3 regions of the Haemophilus sputorum HK 2154 genome follow, and region 1 is predicted to be linked to each of the others. Evidence: riboswitches for the same ligand, from Rfam matches in the RefSeq annotation. Region 1 holds a riboswitch; each other region holds the start of a gene.
What was found. Region 1 has a riboswitch for thiamine pyrophosphate ahead of thiB (thiamine ABC transporter substrate binding subunit). Riboswitches for the same ligand answer to the same signal wherever they lie in the genome.
Positions count from the first base shown of each region.

Region 2: linked by a shared signal. The riboswitch ahead of thiM (hydroxyethylthiazole kinase) and the one ahead of thiB (thiamine ABC transporter substrate binding subunit) in region 1 are both predicted to bind thiamine pyrophosphate.
Region 3: linked by a shared signal. The riboswitch ahead of HMPREF1128_RS03960 (MFS transporter) and the one ahead of thiB (thiamine ABC transporter substrate binding subunit) in region 1 are both predicted to bind thiamine pyrophosphate.

Region 1 covers NZ_ALJP01000009.1:525,359-529,623, forward strand. The annotation lists gene pcnB (polynucleotide adenylyltransferase PcnB) at 1-122, opposite strand, end outside; gene dksA (RNA polymerase-binding protein DksA) at 192-641, opposite strand; gene thiB (thiamine ABC transporter substrate binding subunit) at 868-1,869, opposite strand; TPP riboswitch at 1,911-2,010, opposite strand; gene HMPREF1128_RS05015 (amidohydrolase family protein) at 2,259-3,242, shown strand; gene HMPREF1128_RS05020 (SemiSWEET family transporter) at 3,437-3,697, shown strand; gene HMPREF1128_RS05025 (extracellular solute-binding protein) at 3,767-4,265, opposite strand, start outside.
Region 2 covers NZ_ALJP01000011.1:62,903-67,167, reverse strand. The annotation lists gene asnA (aspartate--ammonia ligase) at 1-598, opposite strand, end outside; gene asnC (transcriptional regulator AsnC) at 773-1,246, shown strand; gene HMPREF1128_RS06960 (Dps family protein) at 1,439-1,921, shown strand; TPP riboswitch at 2,032-2,120, shown strand; gene thiM (hydroxyethylthiazole kinase) at 2,167-2,970, shown strand; gene thiD (bifunctional hydroxymethylpyrimidine kinase/phosphomethylpyrimidine kinase) at 2,963-3,769, shown strand; gene thiE (thiamine phosphate synthase) at 3,762-4,265, shown strand, end outside.
Region 3 covers NZ_ALJP01000009.1:315,697-319,961, forward strand. The annotation lists gene dld (D-lactate dehydrogenase) at 1-1,283, shown strand, start outside; gene HMPREF1128_RS03960 (MFS transporter) at 1,358-2,668, opposite strand; TPP riboswitch at 2,766-2,856, opposite strand; gene HMPREF1128_RS03965 (hypothetical protein) at 2,928-3,590, opposite strand; gene tsaB (tRNA (adenosine(37)-N6)-threonylcarbamoyltransferase complex dimerization subunit type 1 TsaB) at 3,639-4,265, opposite strand, start outside.

The sequences.
Region 1 (4,265 bases):
GTGCGATGAGATAGCGGTTTATTATCTGCTTTTCGTTCCTGACGCTCCGTTATTTCATCTGCAAATTGTTGTTTTTTCGCTTTTTTAGGGCGAGAAAAAAACGATTTAATGTAATTAAAAATAGCTCACCTCAATAAACTTCATATAAAAATAGGATAACGGAGAGCTTATACCACTCTCCGTTATAATCATTATAACCCTAATTGTTTTTCTCTAATTTCTGCTAGGGTTTTGCAGTCGATACACATATCTGCTGTTGGGCGTGCTTCTAAGCGTTTTAAGCCGATTTCTACGCCACAAGTTTCGCAGTAACCATATTCATCTTCTGAAATACTGTGTAAAGTCTGTTCGATTTTCTTTAACAGTTTGCGCTCACGATCACGATTACGCAACTCTAAACTAAACTCTTCTTCTTGGGTTGCACGGTCTGCAGGATCTGCAAAGTTTGCAACTTCTTCTTGCATTTGGCTTTTTGTTCTTTCAGCCTCTTCCATGATTTGCGCATGCCACGCTTTTAGAATTTTGGTGAAGTGTGCTTTTTGAGCATCATTCATATACTCTTCACCCTTCTTTAATTCGTAAGGTTTAACACCCGCAATGGCTAATAATCCTAATGAGGCGCTGTTACTTACTTGTGTCATGATTCACTCCTGTTTTTGATTTTACCCAATTCTTTACCCAAAATTGCTTTAAAAAGTGGCTTTATTTTTCAGTCATAAACAAAGCTGAATGATAAATAAAATTTGGGGTCTTCTAAAAGGCGGTATAAATAACAGAAGTTAATCAATTTGGCAACCTATTTTGCAAAATTTTCATAAAATCCGACCGCTTACCGCCTTACAGACAAATAAAATCAAAAAAAATTCATTATTGAGTGATAGCTTTTTGCCAAATATTCAACCATTGACGCACTTGTTCACTACTTGGCATAGCAAAATTCGTTAACGTTTTTGTTTTTGGTTGTGCACTCAATAATGGATCCACTTCTTCAGTAATGACTGGGTGCATAATATTTGCTTTAGCAATAATTTTTTGTGATTCTGGCGTGGTTAAAAATTGTAAGAATTTTTGTGCCAATGCTTTTTGTTTGGAAGATTGCATAATCGCGCCATATTCCACTTGCACTAAATGCCCTTCATCAAAAATGGCTGCAACATTCTTATCATCATTTTCATACCATTGATGGTATAACGGTGAAGTTGTGTAACTTAGCGCTAAATCAGCCTCACCTTTTAAATAAGCTCCATAGGTTTCTGACCAACCTTTACCCACCGTAACGGTATGTTTGCTTAAGGCTGTCCAACGCTCTGCAACCGCTTGTTCGCCTTGCTCTCCGTAAAGCGCATTTACCCACATTAACAAGCCTCGCCCCACAGTGCTTGTTCTAGGATCTTGATAAATAACACGTAAATCAGTTCGCTCAATTAACGCTTTCATGGAAGTTGGGGGATTTTTTAATTTATCTTTATTATAAATAAAGGCATATTCGCCGTAGTCAAAAGGATAGAAAACTTCACTTTTCCAATTATTAGTCGGAATGGCAATTGAATCTAAAGATAATTCATGCGCAGTAAATAAGCCTGCTTTTTCGGCTTCATCTTTAAGAAAGGAATCTATGCCTAACACTACATCAGCTTTAGTTTTTTTTCCTTCTAAACGCACACGGTTAAACATCGTGATGCCATCATCAAATGGCAGAAAACGTAAATCACATTGGCAAGTTTTTTCAAAGTTTGCTTCTAGCTGTTTAGCCGGTCCATATTCTGAAGCAAATGAGCTGTAAGTATAAACATTTAACATTGGCTGTTGTGCCAAAGCGCTTGTGCTAAGAAAAACGGCAGAAAGGGAAAGTTTGGTTAGTTGGTTCATATAAGTTCCTTCTAAAAGAATATAGAAGGATTTAAGAAAGGCAGGCACGCCATCTCAAATCCCTACGCTGATATTAGTCAGTTCAGGTTCTACGGGTTTATGATCACATATCTCAGCCTATAAGCACCCCGATGAGAACGGAGCAAATTTTAGAAGACTATGCCACCAAATGCAACCGTTTGCATTTTCTAAAAAAGTCATTATACTATCGCTCTAGTCCAAACATAGGAACTAGAAATGAATTCTTCTCGATCAATGTTACCATTTTTTTCGCTACGCATCGTATTACGAGGCGTAGCTATTTTTTTATTCATTTCTCTCTTTTCTTCAAATCGCTTTTTACAAGCGATTTTTTTTCGTCTAAATTTTGCAAAATAGGATAAATAACCATGGGTCAACTTATTCGCACTTTAAAAGGTCATATTCGTGATGAAATTATCAAAAAAGGAGGTTGGGTTAATTCCCACGCTCATGCCGACCGCGCCTTTACCATGACTCCAGAGAAAATTACCATTTATCAAAATGCAAACCTCCAACAAAAATGGGATTTAGTCGATGAAATTAAACGCAATTCAACTGTCGATGATTACTATCGCCGCTTTAGCCAAGCTATTGAGCTAATGATTTCACAAGGGGTAACCGCATTCGGTACTTTCGTAGATATTGATGCAGTCTGCGAAGATCGTGCAATTATTGCCGCTCATAAAGCTCGTGAAGTTTATAAAAGTGACATTATTTTGAAATTCGCCAACCAAACCTTAAAAGGCGTGATTGAACCTAGCGCTAAAAAATGGTTTGATATCGGCTCTGAAATGGTAGATATGATTGGTGGTTTGCCTTATCGAGATGAATTAGATTTTGGTAAAGGCTTAGAGGCCATGGATATTTTAATGGATAAAGCGAAATCGCTTGGCAAAATGTTGCACGTTCACGTTGACCAATTTAATACCCCAAAAGAAAAAGAAACCGAACAACTATGCGATAAAGCCATTGAACACGGTATGCAAGGGCGGGTAGTTGCAATTCATGGTATTTCAATTGGTGCACATCCTAAAGAATATCGAAAAATGCTCTATCAAAAAATGCGTGATGCACAAATGATGGTTATTGCCTGCCCAATGGCATGGATTGATAGTGGACGTAAAGAAGATCTTCAACCCTTCCATAATGCATTAACCCCTGCCGATGAACTCATTCCAGAAGGTATTACTGTGGCTATTGGTACAGATAATATCTGTGATTACATGGTACCACTTTGTGAGGGTGATATGTGGCAAGAATTAAGCTTGCTTTCTGCCGGATGTCGCTTTACCAACCTTGAAGAAATGGCAAATATTGCCTCCATTAACGGACGTAAAGTATTAGGTTTATAGTCTTGTTTATCTCAAATCCCCATAACTGAAATACGGTGTGGGGATTTTTTTCTCCCTAACAAAATTATTGTCAATAAAAAGCATAGAATACACACAACATCAAATATTATTGACTTTAAAGAAATAATTTAATATAATTAAAGAGAATTAAGAAATCATTAAATATATACTTTAGTTATTAAATTGGGGGAAGAATGACAAACGAACGTTTCATTAACATTTTAGGTTGGGTTGCCACTTTCACTGCGGTATGCATGTATGTCTCTTATTTAGAACAAATTAATTTAAACCTAGCGGGGCAAAAAGGTGGTGTTTTGCAACCACTTGCCACAGCAGTTAACTGCTCATTATGGGTTGCTTATGGATTATTAAAAGAAAAACGCGATTATCCAGTAGCACTAGCCAATTCACCAGGTGTAGTATTAGGCTTAATTAGCTTCTTTACTGCACTATAGTCAACAGATAAGAACAAAAAAGGCAGAATTTGATTTCTCAAATTCTGCCTTTTACTTATCTATCTAAGATTATTTAGAAGCTTTTAACTCTTGATAGTATTTTTCATAAAGCTCAATTGCATCGCCCACATCATCTTGCCAGTGAGATTTTTGTAGAATCTCTGCTGTTGGATAAATTGCTGGATCTTGAGTGATTTCTTTTGGTAATTCTTCTAATGCTTTCACGTTTGAAGTTGGATAACCAATTTCAAGTGTGAGTTGTTTAGAAACACTCGCACTCAATAAATAGTTAATTAGCTTATGCGCATTTTCTTTGTTTTTCGAATTGGCTGGAATCGCTAAAGTATCCACCCATAAAACAGGGCCTTCTTTCGGGAAAACCATATCAATTGGTGCTTTTTCTTTTTTCGCAATGCGAACAGAACCATTCCATAATTGACCTACTGAAACTTCACCTGAAATAAATGAGTTTGCAGGGTTGTCAGAGTTAAATGAAAGTACGTTTGAACGTAATTTTTTCAACTCTTCAAAAGCTTCTTTGATTTCAGCTGGATCAGTAGTATTCGGA
Region 2 (4,265 bases), on a different contig from region 1:
CAATCAGAAATACGGCACCAAATTCTTTACAGATTGCATTTTCGCGCGCTTTGCTGCTTAAATCTGGATAGCGTTTGACTAAATCTTCACTGTGAACAAAGGTAATTTGTTTTGGTAAGATGGATGGAATATCAAAACGCGCTTCTACTGCTAATTCAGTTAAACGAATCGCTTTATAGATTTCATTCACGGTTTCTTTTAAATATTCAAAGTTACGACGACCAGTCGGAATCACTTTTTCCCAGTCCCATTGGTCAACATAAACTGAGTGGGTTGCATCAAGAGAATCTTCATCTGGGCGTAATGCTTTCATGTGTACGAATAAACCTTCGCCTTCTTGGAAACCAAAGCGCGCAAGGGTATGGCGTTTCCATTTTGCTAAAGAATGAACCACTTCATAAGTCGCGTCCGGAATACATTTCACGTGGACTTGTACTGCTTTTTCAATTCCTGAAAGGTTATCTTGCATGCCGTTGCCGACTTCGCTCAGAATTGGGCCTTGAACTTCAATAATGCCGAGTTTATCAATTAAATATTGGGTAAAAGTGTTTTTAACAAAGCTAATTTCGTTTTGTTGTAAGATAAATGATTTTTTCATTGTTGCTTTCCTTTTGATAATTCATTGTCCATTAAAATGGTATGCACGTAATTTAACGGATTTCTTAAAAAACTCAATAGAAATTCAATAAAACTCTTTTTGTGTTATATAATATCTAAAAATAATTTATATTTTTTATATTTTATTTAAGTTTTTACAAAAGTGGAGGAAAATTTGACCGCTTCTCAACTTAATAAGCCTGTGCTCGATGCGTTAGATCAGCATATTTTACGTTCGCTAATTCAAGATGCTAAAACACCATATGCAGAAATCGCACGACATTATGGGGTGAGTGCTGGGACTATTCATGTGCGTGTGGAGAAAATGCGCCAATCTGGCGTCATTGAAGGAACAAAAATTAAGATTAACGAGCGCAAGCTAGGTTATGACGTTTGCTGTTTTATTGGCATTATTTTGAAATCAGCCAAAGATTATGAACAAGTTATTGCTAAACTGAATGCATTTCCTGAGGTGGTTGAGGCATATTACACCACGGGTAATTATTCGATTTTTATCAAAGTCATGACGCATACCATTGAAGAGCTGCATCAAGTATTAGCGGGTAAGATTCAAAGCATTGATGAAATTCAATCGACTGAAACCTTGATTTCTATGCAGAATCCGATTTTGCGTGATATTCAGCCTTAACAAGCGGTTTATTTTGATGAAAGATTTGCAAATGTTAACTTTTTGTTATTGATAATTGTATTTTAATTTGTATTTGCTATTGATTCTATCGAATCTATCGGCTTTTCAATAAAAAGTGAGGGCGTATAATGATGCCATCAGAAGATGAGAGACTGATAAAACATCAATTCATAACAATAGAGGAAACAAAATATGTCAAAAACAATTATCGGCTTAGATAAAGCACAATCATCAGAATTAGCAGCAAAATTAAATGAGTTATTAGCTACTTACCAAGTTTTTTATACCAATGTACGTGGTTATCACTGGAATATTAAAGGCGTGAATTTCTTTGAATTACATGCAAAATTTGAAGAAATTTATACGGATTTGGTTGAGAAAGTGGATGAAATTGCAGAGCGTATTTTAACTTTAGGCTATACACCGAATAATGCTTATAGCCAATACTTGAAAGTTTCACGTATTCAAGAAGATATCGCTATCAGCACTGCGCAAGATTGCTTAACTGGCACCTTAAAAGGTTTAACTGTGTTACTTGAGCAACAACGTGAAATTTTAAATTTTGCTGGTGAGGCAGAAGATGAAGGTACTGCATCTCAAATGAGCGATTATATTAAAGAGCAAGAAAAATTAGTTTGGATGTTCCAAGCTGCTTGCCAAACTTGCCACGCTTAATCGAAATCAATCCCGCCCCGTGCGGGATTTTTGTTAGATAAAAATATGATCTTCATCACACTTTACAGTTTCGTAGCTTGCGAAGTGTGATGTAACCTTTTATAGTTCCATGCCATAAGTCGGGGTGCCGAAAGGCTGAGATAATACCCGTGAACCTGATTCAGTTAGTACTGACGTAGGAAACTTACACCTTATTTTCAACCGTGCCTGCTTTCCTTTCAGTATGATTTCTTTGGAGGAAAAGCATGTCATTTCATTATTTAGAACAAATCCGTCAAACCAATCCACTCATTCATTGTATTACCAATTATGTTGCTGCAAATTTTACGGCTAATGGATTATTAGCGATCGGCGCATCTCCGTTGATGTCAGCCAATGTGGCTGAAGTTGCAGAGATTCAGCAATTTGCAAAAGGGTTATTGCTTAACATCGGCACACCAAATGGGCCAGAAAACATTGAAGCGATGATTCTTGCAGGCAAAGCGGCAAACAAAGCAGGGATTCCTGTTGTGTTAGACCCCGTGGGAAGTGGCGCAACAAGCTATCGCCGTCAAGTGGTAGAAAAATTGCTATCAGAAGTTAAGTTTGCGTTGATACGTGGAAATGCTGGCGAAATTGCGCCTTTAGCGCAAATTCAGTGGAGATCAAAAGGCGTTGATGCAGGTGCTGGCGAGGCTGACTTAGCTGAAGTAGCGAAACAAGTAGCACAACAATATCACTGTATTGTGGCTATTAGTGGTGAAACTGATTTTGTCAGCGATGGTCAACGGGTTGCGAAAGTCCAAAATGGGACACCGCTATTTCCTAAAATTACTGGTTCTGGCTGTTTGCTCGGTGCAGTCTGTGCTGCCTTTTTAAGTGTTGCACCAGCATCTGCTTATTTTGATGCCGTGGTGGAAGCAACAACGGTATATGCTGTTGCGGGAGAATTCGCTGCCCGTACTTTAAATCGCACACAAACAGGGGCTTTTGCGGTGAAATTTTTAGATCAGTTAGCTGAAATCAACATGACTTTGGCTGAGCAACAAGGGAGAGTCATTTATGCGTAATTATCCTCAAGCTTTAACTATTGCAGGTTCAGATAGTGGTGGCGGTGCTGGGATTCAGGCGGATTTAAAAACCTTCCAAATGCGAAAAGTGTTTGGCACTAGCGTCATTACTGCTGTGACGGCACAAAACAGTACTGGTGTGTTTGATATTCATGCAATTCCGCTTTCAACGATTGAAAGTCAGCTTAAGGGAGTCGCAAGCGATTTTGATATTCGCGCCTTTAAAATTGGCATGTTAGGCACCGCTGAAACAATAGAATGTGTAGCCGCATTCTTGCAAGCTCGTCCATTTGGGCAGTTAGTGCTAGATCCTGTGATGATTGCCAAAGGTGGGCAACCTTTGTTACCCAATAGCGCAGTAGCTGCACTTAAGCAGCATTTGTTGCCATTAGCTGATGTAATTACTCCAAACCTGCCAGAAGCTTATGCGCTCACAGGCGTGGAGATCGTCGATTGCAAAAGTGCGGAAAAATCTGCCCGCTTGTTACAAGCACAAGGGGTGAAAAATGTGGTAATTAAAGGAGGGCATCTACAAGATTCGCATAGTGAGATTTGTTTTGATTATGTATTTAGCGAGTCTGGCGATTTCACTTTACAAAGCCCGCGTTTTGATACTCCGCATACTCATGGCACAGGCTGTACTTTTTCTGCTTGTATCACGGCAGAATTGGCGAAAGGCTACTCATTAGATACCGCAATTCGCACGGCGAAAGCTTATATTACGGCAGCCATTAGCCATCCGTTAAATATTGGACACGGCCATGGGCCGACTAACCATTGGGCATATCAAGATGAATAAAATGAAAACTATTTTGCCAGTCTATTTTATCGCTGGCACGCAAGATGTACGTCATTTAAGTGGCGACCCTGCACAGAATTTATTGTCTGTGCTGAAGCAGGCTTTGGAAGCAGGAATTACTTGTTTTCAATTTCGCGATAAAGGCGAACATTCGTTGGCTAATCAACCTATTGCGCAAAAAGCGCTCGCGCAGCAATGTCAGGCATTATGCCGTACTTTTAATGTACCGTTTGTGATAAACGACGATGTAGCATTAGCACTTGAGTTAGCCGCAGATGGTGTTCATGTGGGGCAAGGTGATATGCCGATAGAAACAGTGCTTGCTCGCACGCAAGGAAAAATGTTCGTAGGGCTTTCAACGCATTCATTAGAACAAGCGCAACTGGCGCAAGCCAATCCTCACATTGACTATATCGGGGTGGGTCCAATTTTTCCAACGCAATCGAAGAAAGACCAAGATCCCGATGTTGGGCTTGATTTTGTCGCCTATTTACGC
Region 3 (4,265 bases), 210 kb from region 1:
CTTCTTGTATTGGTGCTTCCGTTATCGGTGGGATTTGTAATAACTCTGGCGGAGCTTTAGTACAACGTGGGCCAGCTTATACCGAAATGGCACTCTTTGCTCAATTAAATGAAAATGGCGAATTAGAACTTAAAAACCATTTAGGTATTGATTTAGGCGAAACCCCAGAAGAAATTTTAACGAACTTACAAGGTCACCACTACCAACGCAAAGATATTCAAAGAGATTGCGGAAAAGGCCATGACCATCACTACTGCAACCATGTTCGTAAAGTAGATGAAGATAGCCCTGCGCGCTTTAATGCAGACCCAAGCCGTCACTATGAATCATCCGGCTCTGCAGGAAAACTGGCTGTTTTTGCCGTGCGTTTAGATACTTTCCCATTAGAGAAAAATACGGCGGTGTTCTACATCGGCACAAACCAAATTCAAACACTTAACGACATTCGCCGCCATATGTTAGCCAATTTTGAAGTGCTACCGATTTCAGGCGAATACATTCATCGTGATGCTTTTGATGTGGCAGCACGTTATGGAAAAGATACCTTCTGGGTGATTAAAAAATTCGGTACACACTGGTTACCGAAACTCTTTGCATTGAAAGCTAATGTTGATCGTATTGCGAAAAAATTCTCGTTCTTACCACACCATTTAAGCGATAAATTTATGCAACTCTTATCAAAAGCGATGCCAGAACATCTGCCAAAAAGCTTGTGGACATATCGCGATAAATATGAACACCATTTAATCGTGAAAATGGGAGGAAAAGGCGTACAAGAAGCGCGTGAATTCTTAAAAACTTATTTTAGTGATGCCACTAAAGGCGGATATTTTGAATGTAACGCCGAAGAAACCCAAGCAGCCATGTTGCATCGTTTCGCAGTTGCAAGTGCAGCAATTCGCTATCGCGCTATTCATGAAAAAGAAGTGGAAGAAATCGTGGCATTAGACGTTGCGCTTCGCCGTAATGATAATGAATGGTTTGAAGTTCTTCCGCCAGAAATTGATAACAAAATTAGCCATAAGCTCTATTACGGTCACTTTATGTGCCATGTGTTCCACCAAGATTATATTGTGAAAAAAGGCTACGATTGTGAAGCCCTAGAGCATGACATGCTCAAATTGCTTGACCAACGTGGCGCACAATATCCAGCAGAACACAACGTAGGGCACCTTTATGAAGCTAAACCAGAATTGCGTAAATTCTATAAAGTACTCGACCCAACCAATAGCTTCAACCCAGGAATTGGTAAAACCACCAAGAAAAAACATTGGGTAGAATAATCCTGTTAATAAAACAAGCGGTCATATTTGCAAAACTTTTTACAAATATGACCGCTTGTATTTTTTAGAACTAATTACGCTAATTCCACATCTTTAGTTTCTTGCATAAACCATAAGCCTATCAAACTCAATACTGCGTTAGCAGCTAAATAAAGTCCAACTCCTTTCAATCCATAATGTGCATTTAGCGGTAAAGTAATGATTGTTGCCACGCTCGCACTTAAAAGTCCTGCACAGTTATACGTTAGCGATGCGCCAGAATATCGGGCGTGTGTGGGGAATAGTTCTGGCAAGAAACTTGCTAGCGGTGCATAACCTAAACCAATTAACCCCATGCCAATAATTAAAAACCAGAATAGGCTAACAGCACTGCCATTTTCTAGGAAACATGGTAAAGCTAAACCAAATACAGCTACACCGACGGTTGTCCAAATCATCCAAATACGACGCCCAATGCGGTCAATATATTTACCGGATAAATAGATCGTAGCCGCTAATGAAAATGCACTTGCCATTAACAATGCAGTAAATAATTGAGGCGAAAATCCTAGCCCCATTTTAAAACCCGCTTCTGAAATGGTTGGTGCAGATTTTGCATAGATTTGACTAAATGCGATCATAATATAGAACAACACATAGCCTGCCATACAAGCAAACATGCCAAGCATAAATGGTCTAAAATGGCTGGTCAAAACCGTCATCATCGGGATTCGTGTCGGTTGTTTTTGGATTAACGCAGCAAGAAAGATCGGTGCTTCAGTTAATTTCAAGCGGACATACAAGCCTATGGCAACTAACACGATTGAGCTTAAAAATGGAATACGCCAAGCCCATTCAACTAAATTACTTTGCCCAGCCCAAATTCCTACCAGCAAAAAAGCGCCATTTGCTAATAATAATCCTAACGGCGCGCCTAGTTGTGGGAATGAGCCATACCAACCGCGTTTTTCTTGTGGGGCGTTTTCAATCGCCACTAACGCAGCACCGCCCCACTCTCCGCCTAATCCAATGCCTTGTCCAATTCTACACAAGCAAAGCAGTATGGTTGCGTAAATACCAATTTGCTCATAAGTAGGTAATAAACCGATGGAAATCGTTGCAAAGCCCATCAATAACAGTGACATCACGAAGGTATTTTTTCGTCCGAATTTATCTCCAAAATGCCCGAAAATTAACGCACCTAATGGGCGAGCAACAAAAGTGAGTGCAAGTGTAGATAGTGCAGCAATTTGGTTGGAAAGCGGATCCGCTTGATGAAAAAATTGATGATTAAATACCAATACAGCAGCCATGGCATAAATATAATTATCAAAATATTCAATGGCCGTGCCAATCATAGTAGCTGATGCCACTTGAGTTAGATTATTGTTTTGCCGAATAGACATATTTCCCTCCTTTTATTCGGTGTCCAAAATAATGGCAATAACACTGAATCTCGTAGAGGGTAAACAAGCAAAGTAAGTAGATAGAAAAGAAAAATGAAAGATTGGCATGTTAGTTTCCTACGTCAGTATTAACTGCTTCAGGTTCACGGGTATCATCTCAGCGACAATGCGCACCCCGACTAATTCGGCTAAATTCTAGCGCTTTATATGAGAAAGCTCAATCTAATTTCTAAGAAAGATGAAGATAAACACTCAACATTTACTGTTTTGGAGTTTCTGTTGGGGAATTTTCTTTAACTAAAGCATTTACCCAAGAAATGGTTTGCATTTTTTCCCAAGCACTCCCTCTTACCATAGTCGGTACAGAGTAATCTTGGCATATTGCATTAAATAGCCAATGGTTTAAAGCAAGAGTTGCGAGAATCTGAGGTCTGCCTCGTTCCCCTATTATTCTTTCATAAACAATATAATCTTCGCCATCTTCTAATAAGTTAAATGTAACTTGAGATGGTCGGCTATATACCATCCCGTTCTTTAACATCTTAAAGTATTGGCGAATATAACGCTCTCGATCCTCTAATGCCATTTGTGCCAGGTTTTCATTATAAAAATCTAAACTTTCTAAATAACAAATTTTTTCAAGAACGGAATGACAACTTTGATAGCCTGAACGACCGACTCCTCTTTGAAAACATCTCTGCTCTGGCTCAAAATAAAGCTTGACCACTTTGTTTGCCATAGATGGGCGTTCAGCTAACCATTCTTTCAATTCTAGTGCGTCTAAATCAGCAGGTATTGCATTTTCTGGGGAAATGACATTGATTGAAGTATTATTCACTGTAATTTGTTCTTTCACTGGCAAAATCGGTGCCGGTTTACAGCCCCATAAGCAGAAACACAATAGCCCTAATAACTTCTTCATTTAGCCTTATCCTTGATTTAAAAAACTTGTCCTTCGCTCATTTCTAAATTACTGCTTATGTGGCAATTTTTGCCAAGTTACTTCATTACGCAAATAGACGGGTTCAATCTCCATCGCTTGTTGTACTTTACCTTGGGCGATTGCAATTTTAGCAAGTTCAAGCATATATCGCGCTGAAGGTAGTGTAATTTCACTGACAACAAGCGGTCGTTTTTCTTCAGAAAATTGCGAATAAGCCTGCCAGCCCGTACCCACAACGGTAGGATTATCCCCTAACATAAATTGTTCAATCGCTTTTTCAGGTGCGCAAACTTGTTCTGGTACAAGTTCTTGCCAGCCTTGTTCGGTTCGTTGATATTGCGCGAAATAAACTTCATTCATTCTGGCATCAATTAAAGCAATAACATTGGTAGCCCCTTCTGTTTGATAAGCTTGCTCTGCCATTGCCATTAAATTGGAAATTGCTAACACAGGTAATTCGGCCCCAAAGGCTAAACCTTGTGCGACACCAATTCCAACACGAACGCCCGTAAAACTCCCTGGCCCGCGCCCAAAGGCTAAATAATCAACCTCTTGTAACGAAATATTTGCTTTTGCTAATAATTTATCAATCATCGGTAAAATGCGCTGAGTATGAGTACGTGGGCTAAGTTCGTCTAAATACGTCACTTTGCC